Regions from separate parts of the Lentzea xerophila genome, predicted to be linked through region 2. Evidence: riboswitches for the same ligand, from Rfam matches in the RefSeq annotation. Region 2 holds a riboswitch; the other holds the start of a gene.
What was found. Region 2 has a riboswitch for cobalamin ahead of ACRSBM_RS23755 (ribonucleoside-diphosphate reductase subunit alpha). Riboswitches for the same ligand answer to the same signal wherever they lie in the genome.

Region 1 (5,905 bases), 4.0 Mb from region 2:
CGGTCCAACGGGACACTAACACGAGAATCTTCTGTTTTGACGCCGTCTTGTCGTGATCGCTACCGTTGGTGACCGATCGTCCACCTGGCGCAACGAGGAGTGGTCCGTGAGGGGTAAGCGGCTTGCCGTGCTGGTGGCGGTGATCGCGCTGGTCAGCGGCGCTTCGCCCGCTGACGCGATCGTGGGTGGGACGCCCGCGCGGGTGGCCGACACCCCGTGGGTTGTGGCGATCACCACCACGGACGGTCAGCTGGTCTGCGGTGGCGCGCTCGTCGCCCCGGACAAGGTCATGACCGCCGCGCACTGCGTGACGAAGAAGGGCGTGATCGGCAAGGACCAGCGCCCGGCCGAGCAGTTCCGCGTCGTCGCCGGCCGCACGGACCTCCGGGTGAAGGACGAGGGCGTCGAGGCGGCGGTCGCCGGTGTCTGGCGGCACCCCGGCTACGTCGAGGTCACCAAGGGCGACGACGTGGCGGTCCTGACCCTCGCGCGAACGCTGCCGTACCGGACGATCGCGCTCGGCGAGGCCGGTGGCGAGGGCGTGGTGCTCGGCTGGGGCCGCACCGCGGAGAACACCCCGCCCGCGATGACGCTGCGCAAGGTGACGGTGCCGATCCTGTCCGACGAGGAGTGCCTGCTCAAGGAGCCGGACTACCGGCAGGGCGCCATGCTGTGCGCCGGGCGCGGCGGCCGGGACGCGTGCACCGGCGACTCGGGCGGGCCGCTCGTGGTGCGCGGCCGGCTCGCGGGCGTCGTGTCGTTCGGTCGTGGCTGCGCGCGGCCGGAAGAACCCGGTGTCTACACCCGGCTCGCGCACTACCGGCAGACGCTGGGCTTCTGATATCCAAGGACCGGTGCGAACCACACAGTTTCCCGCCACCCTGCGCCGGCAGTGGGGCCTCGACCTGAGCCCCGCCCAGCTCTACGCGATCCTGCGGCTGCGGCAGGACGTCTTCGTCGTCGAGCAGAACTGCGTCTACTGCGACGTGGACGGCCGCGACCTCGAGCAGGGGACCCGGCACTTCTGGCTGGAGGCCGAGGGATCGCACGATCCGCTCGCGTACCTGCGGCTGCTGGAGGAGCCCGGCGGCACGTTCCGGATCGGGCGCGTCGTCACCGCGCGCATGGCCCGCGGCCGCGGCTACAGCCGCCGGCTCATGGAGGCCGTGCTCGCGGACGTGGGCACCACGTCGTGTGTGCTGGACGCGCAGACGTACGTCGCGGACTTCTACGCGTCGTTCGGTTTCGTCGCCGAGGGCGCCGAGTTCATCGAGGACGGGATTCCACACCTGCGGATGCGGCGCTCTCCCTGATCACGCGTACCGCGCGCGCGATGTCGGCCTCGGTCAGATCTGCACGCGCGGTGAGCCGCAGCCTGCTGATCTGGTCCGGCACCGACGGCGGCCGGAAGCACCCGACGAGCACACCGCTCGCGCGGCAGGCCTCGGCCCACTCGAACGCCTGCTCCGGGCCCGGTGCCCGCACGCTGACGACGGCGGCGGTGGGCGTGCTGGCCTGGAACCCGGCTTCCTTCAGGCGGTTGCTCAGGTCGTGCGCGACGGTCAGCGCGCGTTCGGGACGGTCCGGCTCCTCGCGCAGGATCCTGATGGCCGCGAGGGCCGCCGCCGCGCTGCTCGGCGCGAGGCCGGTGTCGAAGATGAACGGGCGCGCGGTGTCGATCAGGTGCCTGATCACCCGGCTCGGGCCGAGCACGGCGCCGCCCTGAGCGCCGAGCGACTTGCTCAGTGTGAGCGTGGTGATCACGTCCGGCGCCCTGATGATGCCCGCCTCGGCGACCGCGCCCCGGCCACCCGGCCCGACGACGCCGAGACCGTGCGCGTCGTCGACGACCAGTGCGGCGCCGGTCGCACGGCAGGCCTCGTGCAGTTCGGCGAGCGGTGCGATGTCGCCGTCGACGCTGAACACCGAGTCCGTGACGACGATCGCGCGCCGCTTGCCGCGGGTCTCCAGCGCGTGCCGGACCTTGCGCACGTCACAGTGGTCCGCGACGACCACGTCGGCCTTCGACAGGCGCGTGCCGTCGATCAGCGAGGCGTGGATGTGCTGGTCCGCCACGATCGCCGTGCCGGGACCGGTCAGCGCCGTGACCGCGCCGAGGTTCGCCATGTACCCGCTGCTGAACACCAGCGCCGACTGCGCGCCGCAGAAGTTCGCGAGCTCGTACTCCAGCTCGTTGTGCAGCTCCGTCGAACCGGTGACCAGGCGCGATCCCGTCGAGCCCGCACCCCACTTGAGCGTGGCGGCGGCCGCGGCACCCGCGACGCGCTTGTCCCTGGCGAGCCCGAGGTAGTCGTTGCTCGCGAGGTCGAGGTCCGTCGAGTCCGCCGTGCGCGGCCTCACGCGCCGGGTCAGACCGGCCTTGGCCCGCGCTTGGGAGCGGACGTCGATCCAGTCGAACGTCGACTCACCACCAGTGGAAATCACCTCGGTTGTGCTCACGGTCACCGCCTGAGTCTCCCATCCGCCCGCTAGCGTGCCGCTCGTGGACCTGTTCACCTTCACGCGCGCCGAACTCACCTCGCCGGTGCAGTTCGCCGACGGCCGCTGGGTGGTGTCCGCCTACGACGACGTGCGCGCGATCCTTGCCGATCCCGTGACGTTCCTGCCCGACAACGCACTGACCGCCGTCACCCCGGTCGCGCCCGCCGCGTTGCGCTCCCTGGTGAGGGCCCGCTTCTCGTTGCCGCCGACGCTCGCGAACAACGGCTCCTCGTCGCACGCCCACCTGCGCCGCCTGGTCGCGTCGTTCTTCACGCCGGTCCGCGTCGCCGCTGCGGAGCCTCGCATCCGGTCCCTCGTTTTGGAACGGCTGGGTGGCTCAGATCTCGTGCGCTCGCTCGCGTGGGACCTGCCCGCCATCGTGCTGATGGAGCTCCTCGGGCTGGAGAACGTCGACATCCCGACGCTGAAGCGCTGGAGCTCGGGTTCGCTGGAGTTCTTCTGGGGCGACATCTCCCGCGAGCGCCAGATGGAGCTGGTCGACGACGTCGGCGACTTCCACCAGTGGCTGGTCAAGCGCTACCACGCGCGGGACGGCGAGCTGTTCTGCGCCTTGGCCGACGCCGGTGTGTCCGCTGAGGACTCCGCCGGACTCTGCTACTTCCTGCTGATCGCGGGCCAGGAGACGACGACTCAGTTGTTGTCCACGGCGTTGCGCCGCGCGTTGCAGAATCGCGAGTTGTGGGCGCGGCTGCCGTTGCCCGGAGTCGCCGAGTCGTTCGTCGAGGACGTGCTGCGGACCGAGACACCGGTGGTGACCTGGCGGCGGCTGACCGCGCGTGAGGTCGTGCTGTCCGGTGTGCGCGTGCCCGCCGGTGCGGAGCTCGTGTTGTTGTTGAGCGGCAAGGAAACCGACCCGCGGCACCTGGCGTTCGGCTACGGCCGGCACTTCTGCCTGGGCGCGGGACTGGCGCGCCTGGAAGCCGCGGTGACCTTGCGAACCGTCGCCGAGCACGAGCCGTCGCTGCACCTGGTCGGTGACGAGCCTTCGTGGCTTCAGCTCCTGTCGTTCCGCGCGCCGAAGTCGGTGGCAGTGAGCCGCTGACCTGAGGTTTGATGCCGGGGTGATGAACCGCCGGCTGTCCGGAGTCCGCAAGAAGACGCTGCTGGAGTCGCTCGGCCCCGTGCCGGACGTCGACCCCGACCGCTACGGCGACGGCGGCCCGGTGGGTGCGCTGGAGACCCGCGTGGCCCAGCTGCTCGGCACCGAGGCAGCGCTGTTCGTGCCGACGGGAACCATGGCGCAGCAGATCGCTTTGCGCTGCTGGGCCGACCGCACCCACAACCCGATCGTCGCGATGCACCCGCAGGCGCACCCGCTCAACCACGAGGACGACGCGCTGACCGTGCTGTCCGGCCTCCGCCCGATCAGGGTGCGTGACTCCGAGGTCGCCACCTGCCCCGAGCCGTTCGGGACGCTGCTGCTGGAGGTGCCGGACCGCGAGGCCGGCTTCGTCCTGCCGGCCTGGGACGAGCTGGTCGCCACCGTCGACCTGGCCCGTGAGCGGGACGCGGTGGTGCACCTCGACGGCGCGCGGCTGTGGGAGAGCACCTACGGCCTGGGCAAGCCGCTCGAAGAGATCGCCGGCCTGTTCGACTCCGTCTACGTGTCGTTCTACAAGTCGCTGGAGGGCATCTCCGGTGCGGCGCTCGCCGGCACCCAGGACTTCGTCGACCAGGCACGCGTGTGGCGGCACCGGTACGGCGGCATGCTGTTCCAGCAGTGGCCGGCGGCGCTCTCCGCGGTGCACGGCCTGGACACCGTGCTGCCCCGGTTGGGCGCGTACGTCGAGCACGCCAAGGTGGTGGCCGACGCGATGGGCCTGCCCGAGCCGCACACCCACCAGTTCGCGCTGCACCTGCCCGGCGACCCGGCGAAGCTCACCGCGGCCAGCGGCGAGTTCCTCGGCACCTTCTGGCGGGACGGGATGCTCGCCAAGACCGAGATCACGGTCGCCGAGCCCGCGCTGGAGTGGACGGCGGACGAGGTGCGGGAGGCCTGGGCCCATTTTCTCGGCCTGCTCTGAACGCGCGAAACCCGGCCCACCCACCGTCCGGAAGGCTGCCGGGTCCACTTCACAGCGCTAGTGCGACTGCGCAGACCGCATTCCTGACGCGACGTCGCTCACCTGGCTGTTGGACGGGCGGGTGCGAAATGCGACGATGCGCGGAGCTGTGAGGGGAGCGCGAGGAAGCCGGTGCGAATCCGGCGCCGTCCCGCGACTGTGACCGGTCCGGAAAGAACCGGGAGTCAGGAACTCGTCCCCCTCTTCACCCACCGGCCACGGGCGTGGACACCCGAGGAAGGACTTCGCCGAGCATGTTCCCCTTTTCGGCTGTCGTCGGACATGACGACCTCCGGCTCGCCCTGCTGCTGAACGCCGTTCATCCCGGCATCGGCGGCGTACTCGTCCGAGGCGAGAAGGGGACCGCGAAGTCGACCATCGTGCGTGCCCTGGCCGCGCTCCTGCCTGAACTGGACGTCTCCGCGGGGTGCCGCTTCGGCTGCGTGCCCGGCAGCACGGACTGCCCCGACGCGCCGCACGAAGGTGGTGAACGGAGGCCGGCGAAGCTCGTCGAGCTGCCCGTCGGTGCCACCGAGGACCGGCTGGTCGGGTCGCTCGACCTCGAGAAGGCGCTGACCGAGGGCGTCCGGGCGTTCCAGCCGGGGTTGCTCGCCGCGGCGCACCGCGGCGTGCTCTACGTCGACGAGGTCAACCTGCTGCACGACCACCTGGTCGACCTGCTGCTCGACGCCGCCGCGATGGGACGGGCGCACGTCGAACGCGAGGGCGTGTCGGTCTCGCACCCATCGCAGTTCCTGCTGGTCGGCACCATGAACCCCGAGGAGGGCGAGCTCCGGCCGCAGCTGCTCGACCGGTTCGGGCTGACCGTGGCGGTGAAGGCGGCGCGGGACGTGGGCATCCGCACCGAGGTGATCAGGCGCCGGCTCGCGTACGAGGCCGACCCCGTGACGTTCGCGGCGAAGTGGGAGGAAGAGGACGTCAAGCTCCGGCAGCGGATCGCCGAGGCGAAGCGGAGGCTGCCCGGAGTGTCCCTTCCGGACGGTGAGCTGCGCCGGATCGCCGCCGTCTGCGCGGCTTTCGAGGTCGACGGCATGCGCGCGGACCTCGTCGTCGCCCGTGCCGCCACCGCCCATGCGGCGTGGCGGGGAGCGGACAGCGTCGCGGAGGCCGACGTCGAGACCGCGGTCCGGCTCGCCCTGCCGCACCGGCGCCGCCGCGACCCGTTCGACGAGCCCGGCATCGAGGAGCAGCAGCTCGAGGACGCCATGCGCCAGGCGGCCGAGCACGCGGAGGAGCCTCCTCCCGAGGGCCCTGACGACGACGGGCCCGGTGGCGGCGAGCTGCCCGAACCGCAGGAA
Region 2 (5,905 bases):
GCGTGCCGGTCCGGAACTCCGGGTCCTCGAGGTGCTGGGTGAACTGCAGCGCCCACGCGGCCTTGTCCGTGATGGACGGGATCTCCCGGTACATGTTGAACAGCTCGCCGTCGTCGAGGCCGAGTGAGGTGCAGATGTACTGGAACGTGTGGGTGTGCACGGCCTCCTCGAAGGCCTGGCGCAGCAGGTACTGGCGGCACTCGGGGTTGGTCAGGTGCCGGTACACCGCGAGCACGATGTTGTTGGCCACCAACGACTCGCTGGTGGCGAAGAAGCCGAGGTTCCGCTTGATCATGCGGCGTTCGTCGTCGGTCAGCCCGTTCTCGGACTTCCATAGGCCGATGTCGGCCTGCATCGAGACCTCGGTCGGCATCCAGTGGTTGTTGCAGCCCGCCAGGTACTTCTCCCACGCCCAGTGGTACTTGAGCGGCAGCAGCTGGTTGACGTCGGCGCGGCAGTTGATCATCGCCTTGTCGTCGACGCTGACGCGTCCGGCCCCGGCGTCGATGATGTTCTCGGTCACTGGCAGGCCTCGCAGTCCGGGTCGGTGACGGAGCAGCTCGGGTCGGCTGCCACGGGGGAGACGGCGTTGAGCCTGCCGTCGGTGCCGCGCAGCGTGGACTTCTCCACGTGCGTAGCGCTCTGCGTGCGCAGGTAGTACGTGGTCTTCAGCCCGCGCAGCCACGCCAGCTGGTAGAGCTCGTCGAGCTTGCGGCCGCTCGGCTGGGAGAGGTACAGGTTCAGCGACTGCGCCTGGTCGATCCACTTCTGCCGGCGTGAACCGGCCTCGACCAGCCACGAGCTGTCGACCTCGAACGCCGTGGCGTACAACGCCTTCAGGTACGGCGGCACCCGGTCGATCGCGCCGAGGCTGCCGTCGTGCAGCTTGAGATCCGAGATCATCCGCTCGTCCCACAACCCGCGCTGCTTGAGCGCCCGCACCAGGTCGGGGTTGATGACGGTGAAGTCGCCGGACATGTTCGACTTCACGTACAGGTTGCGGTAGAGCGGCTCGATCGACTGGTTGACGCCGGTGATGTTCGCGATGGTCGCGGTCGGTGCGATGGCCATGACGTTCGAGTTCCGCATACCGTGCTTGACCTTCTCGCGGACCTCCTGCCAGTCCATCGTGGACTCGCGGTCGACCTCCAGATCATCCTCGCCGCGGCTGCGGGCCAGGATCTCGATCGAGTCGATCGGCAGGATGCCCCGCGACCACAGCGAACCCTCGAACGACGGGTAGGCGCCGCGTTCCCGTGCCAGCTCGGCACTCGCGGAGATCGCGTAGTAGCTGATCTCCTCCATGCTGCGGTCGGCGAACTCGACGGCCTCCTTACTCGCCATCGGGGTACCGAGCGCGAACAGCGCGTCCTGGAAGCCCATCAGGCCCAGCCCGACCGGCCGGTGCCGCAGGTTCGAGTTCCTGGCCTCCGGGATCGTGTAGTAGTTCACGTCGATCACGTTGTCGAGCATGCGCACCGCCGTGCGCACGGTCTTCTCCAGCCGCGCGTGGTCGATGCCGTTCTCGCTGACGTGCCGCGCTAGGTTGACGCTGCCCAGGTTGCAGACCGCGACTTCGTCCACTGTGGTGTTCAGCGTGATCTCGGTGCACAGGTTCGACGAGTGCACGACACCGCTGTGCTGTTGCGGCGAACGCAGGTTGCACGGGTCCTTGAACGTGATCCACGGGTGGCCGGTCTCGAACAGCATGGTCAGCATGCGCCGCCACAGGTCGACGGCCCGCAGCCGGCGGAAGACCTTGATCTCGCCGTTGTCGGCCATCTCCTCGTAGGCGCGGTACTTCTCGGCGAACCGGCTGCCGAACGCGTCGTGCAGGTCCGGCACCTCGTCGGGCGAGAACAGCGTCCACTGGCCGTTCGCGCGGACCCGGCGCAGGAACTCGTCGGGCACCCAGTTCGCGGTGTTCATGTCGTGGGTGCGGCGGCGTTCGTCGCCGGTGTTCTTGCGCAGGTCGAGGAACTCCTCGACGTCGATGTGCCAGGTCTCCAGGTAGGCGCAGACAGCGCCCTTGCGGCGTCCGCCCTGGTTGACCGCGACCGCGGTATCGTTGGCGACCTTCAGGAACGGCACCACGCCCTGCGACTTGCCGTTGGTGCCCTTGATGTGCGCGCCGATCCCGCGCACCGGCGTCCAGTCGTTGCCGAGACCGCCCGCGAACTTGCTGAGCAGCGCGTTGTTGCTGATGCCGTGGAAGATGCCGGCGAGGTCGTCGTCCACGGTGGTGAGGAAGCAGGACGACAGCTGCGGGCGAGTGGTGCCCGAGTTGAACAGCGTCGGTGTCGAGCACATGAAGTCGAACGACGAGAGCAGCTCGTAGAACTCGATCGCGCGGGCGTCGCGGTCGTCCTCCTCCAGGGCGAGACCCATGGCGACACGCATGAAGAACGCCTGCGGCAGCTCGTAGCGACGGCCGTCGAGGTGCAGGAAGTAGCGGTCGTACAGGATCTGCATGCCCAGGAACTGGAAGTCCAGGTCACGTGAGGCGTCCAGCGCCGCACCGAGCCGGACCAGGTCGAAGTCCGCGAGGCGCGGGTCGAGCTGGCCTGCCTCGATGCCGTGGCGGACGAACGAGGCGAAGTACGACGGGTAGCGCTCGGTCATCTCGGCGTGCGACAGCGGGACTCCGCATGCCTCGGTGCGCAGCTTGTCCAGCAGCAACCGGGCGCTGACGTAGGAGTAGTCCGGGTCCTGCTCGACCATCGTGCGCGCGGCCATGATCGGCGCGAGCGCGAGCTCGGCGCCGGTGATGCCGTCGTAGAGGTTGCGCTTGGTCTCGGCCAGAACCGCCTCGGCCGACGCGTTGGGCAGGTCGGCGCAAGCTTCGTTGACGACCCCGGACAGGCGATCCATGGACGTTGGGCGGTCGGGCACGCTCTCTCCTCCGAGATCTGCCCGAGGAAACGCGTGCGCGCGCCAGCGGTCGACACCACTGGTGCACACAGCCGCCCTCCCTCGGGGCACCGTGTCGTGCGCGCAGGCTTGCGCGCACACCAATGGCAGGTCTTCGGACTCGTGGGCGCCGTGCCGAACCTCCTGGTTCGCGCCTACCGGCCGTCGCTTCCCAGGTCTCGCGACCCAGTGCTTCGTTGACGGCTTTCGTTCCCACTCACCGCTGCGGGGCAGTCCCGGATTCCCACCGGGTTCCCTCTTGCCTCACCGGCCCGGTTGAGTCGGGTCGGTGAACCACTGGCGCGGCAGATACTACATGTGGTGGTGGGGTCTGGATCACCACCCAACATGCGCGTGTCGTGGGTTAGGGTCGAGAACGTGGATGATCTTCGGCCTCGGGTCGTCATCGGTGCTCTGGTCAGCGCGGGCCTCGCTGCGGCGTCCCTTTTCACCGGGACGGCGGCGCCCGTGACGAGCGGTGTCCTGGCCGTCGCGGCGGTGCTGGTGATGATCACCATCCGGCGATCAGGGTCGCCCCGAGGGTGATCATCACGGCGGCGATCAGGCCGTCGAGCACCCGCCACGCGCGGGGCTTCGCGAACAGCGGGCTGAGCAGCCGGGCACCGAACCCGAGCGCGACGAACCACAGCACGCTCGCCGTCACCGCGCCGACGCCGAACAGCCACCGGCCGGCCGCGATCGAGCCGAGCAGCAGCAGCGTGTCGAGGTAGACGTGCGGGTTGAGCCACGTGAGCGCGAGCGCGGTCAGCACGGGCCGGCTGGTGATCTCCGAGCCCGCCTGCAGTGTCGAAGAGGTGAACGCCCGGCGCGCCGCCAGGAACCCGTAGCCCAGCAGGAAAAGCCCGCCCACGACGGCGGCGACGGTGATCGCCTGCGGGAAGGCCCGCACGATCGCCCCGAACCCGGCGACGCCCACCGCGACGAGGATCGCGTCCGAGATGGCGCACACGGCGACGACCTTCGCCACCGCGTGTCGCCGAAGTCCCTGGCGCAGCACGAAAGCGTTCTGCGCGCCGATCGCGACGATCAAAGTCAACATGGTGCCGAAGCCGAGCAGCAGGTCAGTCACGTCGTCAACGGTATTGACCCCCTTTTGATGAGACCAGCTACAGATTCTTACGTACCATTAGCACTCGTGATGGATCTGGATCTGGTGCGGACGTTGCTCGCGGTCGTCGACGCGGGCACGTTCGATGCCGCGGCGACAGTGCTGCACGTCACGCCTTCCGCTGTCTCGCAACGCATCAAGGCCTTGGAGCAACGGACGGGCCGCGTGCTGCTGGTCCGGGCGCGTCCGGTGCGGCTGACGCCGTCGGGAGAGGTGCTCGTCCGCTACGGTCGGCAACTGCTGGCCCTCGACCAGGACCTGGACGCGGCGCTCGGGGAGGACGCGGTGGTGCGGGTGCCGATCGCCGTCAACGCCGACTCGCTCGCCACCTGGTTCCTGCCCGCCCTGCAACGGGTCTCGCTGGAGCTCAAGATCTCGTTCGACCTGCACCGCGAGGACCAGGACCACACGACGGCGTTGCTGCGGCAGGGTCTCGTGATGGCGGCGGTGACGTCCTCGCGCGAACCCGTGGCGGGCTGCTCGGTGCGGCGGCTCGGCGATATCCGTTACGCCGCAATGGCTTCACAGTCCTTCATGGACCGATTCGTGGACGGCCCGCTGAAGTCGTGGCTGCCGGACGCGCCGGTCGTGGTGTTCGACCGCAACGACGACCTGCAGGACCGGTTCGTCCGCACCCTGACCCGCGGTCGCGGTGCCGCGGAACACCGCCACTACGTCCCGTCGTCGGAGGTGTACGTGCGGGCGATCGTCGCGGGCCTCGGCTGGGGAATGGTGCCGCCGCAGCAGGTGCAGGAAGGCCTCGTGGACCTCGCGCCCGGCCGCACCATCTCCGTGCCGCTGTACTGGCAGCAGTGGAAACTCGACTCACCGGCGCTGAACGCGGTGGCGGACGCGGTGGCCGCCGAGGCTGTCGTCGCGCTGCGCTGAGCGCCTCCCCGACAGTAGCCTCGGGGCCATGACCGGCGAACCGATGAACCTCAACGAGAAGACCGCGGTCATCTACGGCGCGGGCACGATCGGCGGCGCCATCGCGGAGGCGTTCGTCGCGGCGGGTGCCGAAGTGCACCTCGCCGCCCGCTCCGAGGCCGCGCTGAAGGTGAAGGCCGAAGCGCTGGGAGCCCGGTACGCGGTGGTCGACGCGCTCGACGAGCAGAGCGTCGAACGGCACGCGGCCACGCTCGACCGCATCGACATCTCGGTCAACGTCATCTCCGACAACGACGTCCAGGGCACGCCGCTGCACGAGATGAGCGTCGACGACTACCTCAGCCCGGTCGTCACGAACGTCCGCTCGAAGTTCCTCACCGCCCGCGCCGCCGCCCGGCACATGATCAGGCAGAAGAGCGGGGTCATCCTCTTCTTCGGCGGCACGGGCGACGGCTCGGTGCACCGCCGCTGGCACCTCGGCGGCCTGGTCACGGCGTTCGACGCGGTCGAGGCGATGCGCCGCCAGCTCGCGGCCGAGCTGGGACCGCACGGCGTCAGGGCGGTGACACTGCAGACCGGTGGCATTCCCGAGTCCATCCCGGAGGAGTTCCGCGACCAGGTCGAACCCGGCATCGTCGGTGACACGCTGCTCGGACGGGCGGCGACGTTGCAGGACGTCGGGCGGGCGGCGGTGTTCGCGGCCTCGGACTGGGGTCGCACGATCACGGGAGCGCAGGTCAACATCACCTGCGGCAGCGTCGTGAGCTGAAGCTGTCGGCAAGCTGGGAGAAACCTGTCGGGTTGCTGAACCCAGGAACCCGGAACCTTCACCCCGGCGTTGTCCGTTGTGTGCTGATACCTCGTCTAGCCGCCACCGGCGGTTCACTCGCCGTCGCCGCGACGGTGGCCATGGTCGGGATGCTCGACCTGACCGTCGGCTCGTTGCGCCGCACGATCAGCGAGTACGCGCTGGGCGAC

Region 1: it holds a riboswitch for cobalamin, as region 2 does, so the genes downstream of both, ACRSBM_RS04975 (putative cobaltochelatase) here and ACRSBM_RS23755 (ribonucleoside-diphosphate reductase subunit alpha) in region 2, are expected to answer to the same signal.

What each region holds. Positions count from the first base shown of each region.
Region 1 is NZ_CP194934.1:996,609-1,002,513, forward strand. Features, by position in the region: gene ACRSBM_RS04950 (serine protease) at 107-841, shown strand; gene ACRSBM_RS04955 (GNAT family N-acetyltransferase) at 855-1,313, shown strand; gene ACRSBM_RS04960 (8-amino-7-oxononanoate synthase) at 1,267-2,466, opposite strand; gene ACRSBM_RS04965 (hypothetical protein) at 2,504-3,565, shown strand; gene ACRSBM_RS04970 (threonine aldolase family protein) at 3,588-4,547, shown strand; cobalamin riboswitch at 4,650-4,801, shown strand; gene ACRSBM_RS04975 (putative cobaltochelatase) at 4,841-5,905, shown strand, end outside.
Region 2 is NZ_CP194934.1:4,966,508-4,972,412, reverse strand. Features, by position in the region: gene ACRSBM_RS23760 (ribonucleotide-diphosphate reductase subunit beta) at 1-466, opposite strand, end outside; gene ACRSBM_RS23755 (ribonucleoside-diphosphate reductase subunit alpha) at 520-2,871, opposite strand; cobalamin riboswitch at 3,000-3,224, opposite strand; gene ACRSBM_RS23750 (LysE/ArgO family amino acid transporter) at 3,422-3,970, opposite strand; gene ACRSBM_RS23745 (LysR family transcriptional regulator ArgP) at 4,070-4,927, shown strand; gene ACRSBM_RS23740 (SDR family NAD(P)-dependent oxidoreductase) at 4,956-5,696, shown strand; gene ACRSBM_RS23735 (DUF998 domain-containing protein) at 5,777-5,905, shown strand, end outside.